DNA from 2 places in the Achromobacter sp. RT286_PF genome. Region 1 is predicted to be linked to the other one. Evidence: riboswitches for the same ligand, from Rfam matches in the RefSeq annotation. Region 1 holds a riboswitch; the other holds the start of a gene.
What was found. Region 1 has a riboswitch for glycine ahead of gcvT (glycine cleavage system aminomethyltransferase GcvT). Riboswitches for the same ligand answer to the same signal wherever they lie in the genome.
Positions count from the first base shown of each region.

Region 2: another riboswitch for glycine. It lies ahead of AC6LJY_RS23570 (D-amino acid dehydrogenase); the one in region 1 lies ahead of gcvT (glycine cleavage system aminomethyltransferase GcvT).

Region 1 covers NZ_JCBAMR010000007.1:146,696-150,091, forward strand. The annotation lists gene AC6LJY_RS08865 (superoxide dismutase) at 1-122, shown strand, start outside; gene AC6LJY_RS08870 (ZIP family metal transporter) at 152-1,045, shown strand; glycine riboswitch at 1,162-1,258, shown strand; glycine riboswitch at 1,292-1,415, shown strand; gene gcvT (glycine cleavage system aminomethyltransferase GcvT) at 1,507-2,607, shown strand; gene gcvH (glycine cleavage system protein GcvH) at 2,710-3,087, shown strand; gene gcvP (aminomethyl-transferring glycine dehydrogenase) at 3,159-3,396, shown strand, end outside.
Region 2 covers NZ_JCBAMR010000040.1:22,115-25,510, forward strand. The annotation lists gene AC6LJY_RS23560 (3-hydroxybutyryl-CoA dehydrogenase) at 1-287, shown strand, start outside; partial or broken gene ampC (class C beta-lactamase) at 440-1,600, opposite strand; glycine riboswitch at 1,754-1,844, shown strand; glycine riboswitch at 1,845-1,939, shown strand; gene AC6LJY_RS23570 (D-amino acid dehydrogenase) at 1,979-3,226, shown strand; gene AC6LJY_RS23575 (peptidoglycan DD-metalloendopeptidase family protein) at 3,183-3,396, opposite strand, start outside.

The DNA of each region.
Region 1 (3,396 bases):
ACGTCTGGGAACACGCCTATTACCTCAAGTACCAAAACCGTCGCCCTGAATACATTGGCGCCTTCTACAATGTCGTGAATTGGCCCGAGGTGGCGCGCCGTTATGCGGCCGCAAAGGGTTAAGCCCGCTTTGTGATGGAGGCATCGGCCCCATGAACACATTCAGCCGTCACCGCGTGCGTCCCGCGGCCACCAGCATCAGCGTCTGGACCCTGGCCGTGCTGGTGTCCTGCCTGGCGATGCACCAGCTGTGGGCCTACCTGGACGTGCGCGCGGCGCACGTGGCCGACGCCCTGCTGGGCGGGCTGGTAGCGGCCGGCGCCACCGCGCTGGGCACCGTGCCCATCCTGTTCGCCCGCACCATCCCGCAAAAGGTCCAGGACAGCATGTTCGGGTTCGGCGCGGGCGTCATGCTGGCGGCCAGCGCGTTTTCCCTGGTGGTGCCGGGCATTGCGGCGGCCGAAAGCCAGGGCATGGGCCGCTGGGGCGCGGGCCTGACGGTGGGGGCGGCCATTCTGCTGGGCGCGGCGGTGCTGCTCATCATGGACCGCACGCTGCCGCACGAACATTTCATCAAGGGCCGCGAAGGCATCGAGGCGCGCCGCATGCGACGCGCCTGGTTGTTCGTTATCGCCATCACGCTGCACAACCTGCCCGAAGGCCTGGCCATCGGCGTGGGTTACGCGGGGGGCGATCCGGTGGCGGGCACCGCGTTGGCCACGGGCATTGCGATCCAGGACATTCCCGAAGGGATGGTTGTCGCGGTGGCGCTGTTGGCCGCCGGCTATAAGCGGGCCTTCGCCGTGGCGCTAGGCATGTTGTCGGGGCTGGTCGAACCGTTGGGCGCGGTGCTGGGCGCCGCCATCGTCGGCTGGTCCGTCTTGCTGCTGCCCTGGGGGCTGGGCTTTGCGGCGGGCGCCATGCTGTTTGTCATCAGCCACGAGATCATTCCCGAATCGCACCGCAAGGGGCACGAGGTCTACGCCACGTGCGGGCTGATGCTGGGCTTTGTGCTGATGATGTTGCTGGACACGGCGCTGGGCTAGCCCGGGGGTTGGTGTCCGGTTTGGCGTGGTCCACGGCAGCGGTTTGTGGCCGGGCCGCGCCAGGAAATCGCGCTTTTCCAGGCCTGGTTTTCGTTGTATGCTTGGCGCCGCTGTCACGCATGTTTGCGGGAGAGAGCGCCCCTTTCACCAGGGTCGCCGCCGAAGGCGCAATTCGCCCAGAATCGCTCAGGTAACCGATACCGCACATGCTTGCCCCGTCCCGGTTTTTACCGTGTGGATGCGGCAAAACAGTACTCTGGAGAGACCTGGCGCCGCCCCGAATTCGGGACACAGCGAGCAGCCCAGGCGCCGAAGGTGCAAACCCGCCCAGCGCGGGGCAACTCTCAGGCAAAAGGACAGAGGGGCGGAAGATTCAGCCGATGCCGTGCGGGCGCAATCCGCTTGTCACGACCGGCATTCCGTAACCCTGGCAAGCCATTGCCGTCCCGGAGTTTCCGCGCATGTCCGCAACCCTCAAACGCACCCCGCTGGCCGACGAACACATCGCCTCCGGCGCCCGAATGGTCGATTTCGGCGGCTGGGACATGCCCTTGGCCTACGGCTCGCAGCTTGAGGAACACCACGCGGTGCGCCAGGACGCCGGCATGTTCGACGTGTCGCACATGCTGAACGTGGATGTGGCCGGCCCCGATGCCTACGCCTTCCTGCAACGCCTGGTCGCCAACGACGTCGCCAAGCTGACCGTGCCCGGCAAGGCGCTGTATTCGTGCATGCTGAACCCGCAGGGCGGCGTCATCGACGACCTGATCATCTATTTCTTTGCCGCTGACGAATGGCGCGTGGTCGTTAACGCCGGCACCGCCGACAAAGACGTGGCCTGGATGCAGCGTGTGAAGCAGGCCGGCAGTTTCGACGTTGCCATCACCCCGCGCCGCGATCTGGCCATGGTGGCCGTGCAGGGCCCGAACGCCCGCGCCAAGGTCTGGGCCGCGCGCCCGGCCTGGCAAGCCGCCTCCGAAGCACTGACCCCCTTCGTTGCCGCCCGCGTGGGCGACGACACGCTCGTCGCCCGCACCGGCTACACCGGCGAAGACGGCTTTGAAATCGTCCTGCCTGCGTCCGACGTCGTGCAACTGTGGCGCGACCTTGCTGCCCAGGGCGTGCGCCCGGCGGGCCTGGGCGCGCGCGACACGCTGCGCCTGGAAGCCGGCATGAACCTGTATGGCCAGGACATGGACGAGCTGACCCAGCCCGACCAGGCCGGCCTGACCTGGACCGTGTCGCTCAAGAATGCCGAGCGCCGCTTCATCGGCCGCGACGCGCTGGAACAATTCGCCACCCCCGCCGCCTTTGTCGGCCTGAAGCTGCAAGAGCGCGGCGTGATGCGCGCCCACATGGCCGTGCGCTGCGCGCAAGGCACGGGCGAACTCACCAGCGGCACCATGTCGCCCACGCTGGGCGTGTCGATCGGCTTTGCCCGCCTGCCGCAAGGCGTGCGTCCGGGCGACACGGTCGAAGTCGACATCCGCGGCAAATGGGTGCCCGCCCTGGTCTGCAAGCTGCCCTTCGTGCGTAACGGCAAAGCCGTCGAACACTCGTAAACTCGAAGCTTCGCGCGAACGGCCGCTGCCAGTTGACGCACACGCCGCTCGCACGAGGCGCGCAACACCATTCATCTACCCGTATTCCCTAGAGGATTTCCCATGAGCCTGCCCACCGATCGCAAGTACACCCAGTCCCACGAATGGGTCAAAGCTGAAGGCGACGTGTTCGTCGTCGGCATCACCGATACCGCCCAGGACCAATTGGGCGACCTGGTTTTCGTTGGCGACGTCAAGGTTGGCGCCAAGCTGAACGCGGGCGAAACCGCCGGCGTGGTTGAGTCGGTCAAGGCCGCCTCGGACATCTACGCACCCGTCAACGGTGAAATCGTCGCCTTCAACGACGAGCTGGAAAACAACCCCAGCCTGATCAACGAATCGGCCTTCACCACCTGGATCTTCAAGATCAAGCCGGTCAACGCGGCCGATGCCGACAAGCTGCTGGACGCCGCCGGCTACGAAGCCGTCGCCAACGGCTAAGAAGCCGGTTCGAGCCGGGCGCGCCGACCTCTTGGCGCGCCGGCCTGATGCACCACCACCCGAGAGTTCCCATGTCGCGCGCCCTAGACACCCATACCGACTTCATCCCCCGCCACATCGGCCCGTCCGACGCCGACCAGGCCGCCATGCTCCAAGTGATTGGCAGCGCCAGCCTGGACGCCCTGATCGACGAAGTCGTTCCCGCCAAGATCCGCAGCCAGGCCCCGCTGGCGCTGCCGCCCTCGCGCAGCGAAACCGACGTGCTGGCCGAACTGAAGCAGATCGCGGGCCGCAACAAGGTCTTTCGCA
Region 2 (3,396 bases), on a different contig from region 1:
GCCTGTTGGAGTTCATCGACTGGGGCGGCGGCGACATCCTGTACTACGCATCGCGCTACCTTGAAGCCCAGATCGGCCCACGCTTTGCATCGCCCGACGTCATCGCCAAAAACATGGAGCAAGGCCGCAACGGCTTGCGCGATGGCAAGGGCTTCTACGACTACGCCGACCTGGATGTGGACGCCTACAAGATGCAGCGCCTGGGACAGCTGTGCAAAAGGCTGGAGGTCATGGGGCTATTGCCGCGTTTTGATGGAGCCCACACGGCGGCGGGCACGGAAGCTTGACGGCTGACAGGGGCCGGCGACGGCCTTCCGCCTGCCACTGTCTTCTGCCTGTTTCAGTTCGCTTGCGCGCGGGCTTCGGATTGCGTTTCCGGGGCCGATCCCGAATCCGTTCCCGTTCCCGTATCCGTTCTTGCTTCCGCCGCCGTTTCCCCTTCAAGAATGCGATACGCCAGCCGCACGCGGGCGTCGTTCGGAATGTTCCGATTCGCCAGGATCACCACGCCGATTTTCCTGGCCGGCACAAACGCCACGTAGGCGCCAAAGCCGTTGGTGGAACCCGTCTTGTTGATCCACACATCGGCACGCGGGGGCTGCGGCGGGGTCAGGGCCTTGGCCGGGTGGCTCTGGCTGTTCAACGTGCCGGCATTGGCCGCCAACAGCGCCTTGAGCGTCACCGGATACGCCAGTTGTTCCCAGGCCAGGTCCTGCGTCATTCCACCCACGTCGTAGTAGCCCACATGCGTATCGGCCAAGGCCTTGGATAGCACGGCGTCGTTGACGACGGCCTTGGCGACCTTCGCATCGCGGGCGGCCTTGGCGCCGAATTCCGCGGGCGCTGACGCCACGCCCATGTTCGCGTCCACGAAGCGGATCAGGTCGCTGGCGCTGGTCTTGACGCCGTAGGCTTCGTCGGCCAGCACGCCCGGGTTCACACGCACCGGCGCGTTCTGTTTGTTGTAGCCCTGCGCGTAGTCGCCCATCTTGGCGGCGGGCACGTGGATATAGGTGTTGGTCAGGCCCAGTTTGGGCAACAGCGTCTTCTCCATGGCCTGCGCATAGGGCTGGCCCAGGCTCTTGGCCGCCACCACGCCCAGCATGCCAATGCTGGGGTTGGCATACGTGCGGTAGGTGCCCGGTGCGTAGCGCGGCGTCCACGCCGACAGGTAGGCCATCAGTTGGGCATCGTCGCGCACCGTGTCCGGCACTTGCAGCGGGAAGCCGCCGCCCGTGTGCGTGCCCAGGTGGATCAGGGTCAGCTTGCCAAATTCCGTGCCTTGCAAGGCAGGCACGAAGCGCGCCGGGCTGTCGGTCAGCGACAGCTTGCCCAGCGCCTGGGCGTAGGTCGCCAGCGTCGCGGTAAAGGTCTTGCTGATCGAGCCCAGCTCAAACAGCGTGTCGCGGCTGACGGGCGCGTGCGTTTGCAGCGAGGCCACGCCATAGCTGCGAAATTCATGCCGCCCTTCGCGCGTGACGGCGATGGCCAGGCCCGCCACGTCGTACTCGCGCATTACCGCATGCACGGCGTCGTCGATGCCGGCGCCGGGGGCCACCGGCTCGGCCGACGCCAACGAAACCAGGGCGCCGCTGGCCATCACGGCCAGCGTTTGCAAAACAGTGCGTCGCGCGGCGCGAAAACTCATTCCTATCGTCCTATTCGGTTCACGCCGGCCCAACGGCGCACGCGACATAGTACTAACCCTGAAGCAAATGCGACATGAACTTAGCTATTCTCTACCCCGTCGATTCAAAACCGCGCAGAAGAGACCGGCCCTGGCGGCCGGCGCCGACGGAGCAACCGCCCCGGAAACTCTCAGGCAACAGGACTGCGCGCGTATAGACAATCTGGAGAGAGGCGCCGTGCGCGCCCACCGAAGGGGAACCCGCCGCCCGCGCGGGTGAAACTCTCAGGTACCAAAGACAGATGGGGTGCCGCGTCCACATTGGTCGCGGCCACCCTGTCTGGAGCCACCATGCCCCGCATCGCCATCATTGGCGCCGGTATCACCGGCGTCACGTCCGCCTATGCCCTGTCGAACCTGGGATACGCGGTCACCGTCTACGACCGCCAACGCTATCCCGCCATGGAAACGTCCTATGCCAACGGCGGCCAGCTATCCGCCAGCAACGCCGAAGTCTGGAACAGCACGGCCACGATCATCAAAGGGCTACGCTGGATGCTGCGCAAAAACGCGCCGCTGTTGCTGAACCCCCGCTTCAGCTGGCACAAGTATTCGTGGCTGGCGCAGTTCATGGCGCAAATTCCCAACTACCGCGACAACACCATCGCCACCACGCGCATGGCCATCGAAGCGCGCCGGCATCTGTTCGACATGGCCGAGGCGGAAGGCATCGACTTCGACCTGGAGCGCCGGGGCATCCTGCACATCTACCACGACGCCAACAGCTTCAAGGCCGCGCATCGCTCCAACGCGCTGCTGCAAGCCGGCGGCCTGGACCGCTACGCAGTCACCGCCGACGAAGCGCGCGCCATCGAACCCGCCATGCAAACCGGATGCCACGGCGGTTTCTACACACCATCGGACGCCACCGGCGACATCCACAAGTTCACGCGCGGTCTGGCCCAGGCATGCGAACGCCGTGGCGTCACGTTCGTGCACGATGCCGACATCGACAACATCCAACGCCACGACCGCCCTTACGTGCTGGACATCCGCCGCGACGGCGGCACCCAGCGCGAACGGCACGAAGCGGACGCCATCGTCGTATGCGCGGGCGCGGCCAGCAGAAAGTTCGCCCGCCTGCTGGGAGATTCCATCAACATCTATCCGGTCAAGGGCTATTCGATCAGCGTGCACCTGGACGACGCCGACAGCCAGGGCGCCGCGCCCCGCGTCAGCCTGCTGGACGAAGCCGCGAAGATCGTCACCAGCCGCCTGGGCGACCGCTTTCGCGTGGCGGGTACGGCGGAATTCAACGGCTTCAACATGGACATTCGTGCCGAACGCGTGCAGCCGCTGATCGACTGGACGCGTAAACACTTCCCCAACATCAACACCACGCGCGTCGTGCCGTGGTGCGGCCTGCGCCCCATGACCCCCAACATGATGCCGCGCGTGGGGCCGGGCAAACGCCCGGGCGTGTTCTACAACACGGGGCACGGACACCTGGGGTGGACGTTGTCAGCCGCGACGGCGCAGGTGCTTGCGCAAAGCGTCAGGGCGGCGTTGCCGGCGTCACCAACAGCGTATAGGGGTTGATCGCGCCGCCGTCGTAGATGCCGTAATGCAAATGCGGCGGCGTGCCTCGCGCGTTGCCGGTGTTGCCGACGTAGCCCAGCACGTCTCCGGGGGCCACCAGCTGCCCCCGTTCAATATCGGCGTAGCCATCCAGGTGCGCGTAGTAATGGCGCTGGCGTCCGGGCCCGAGC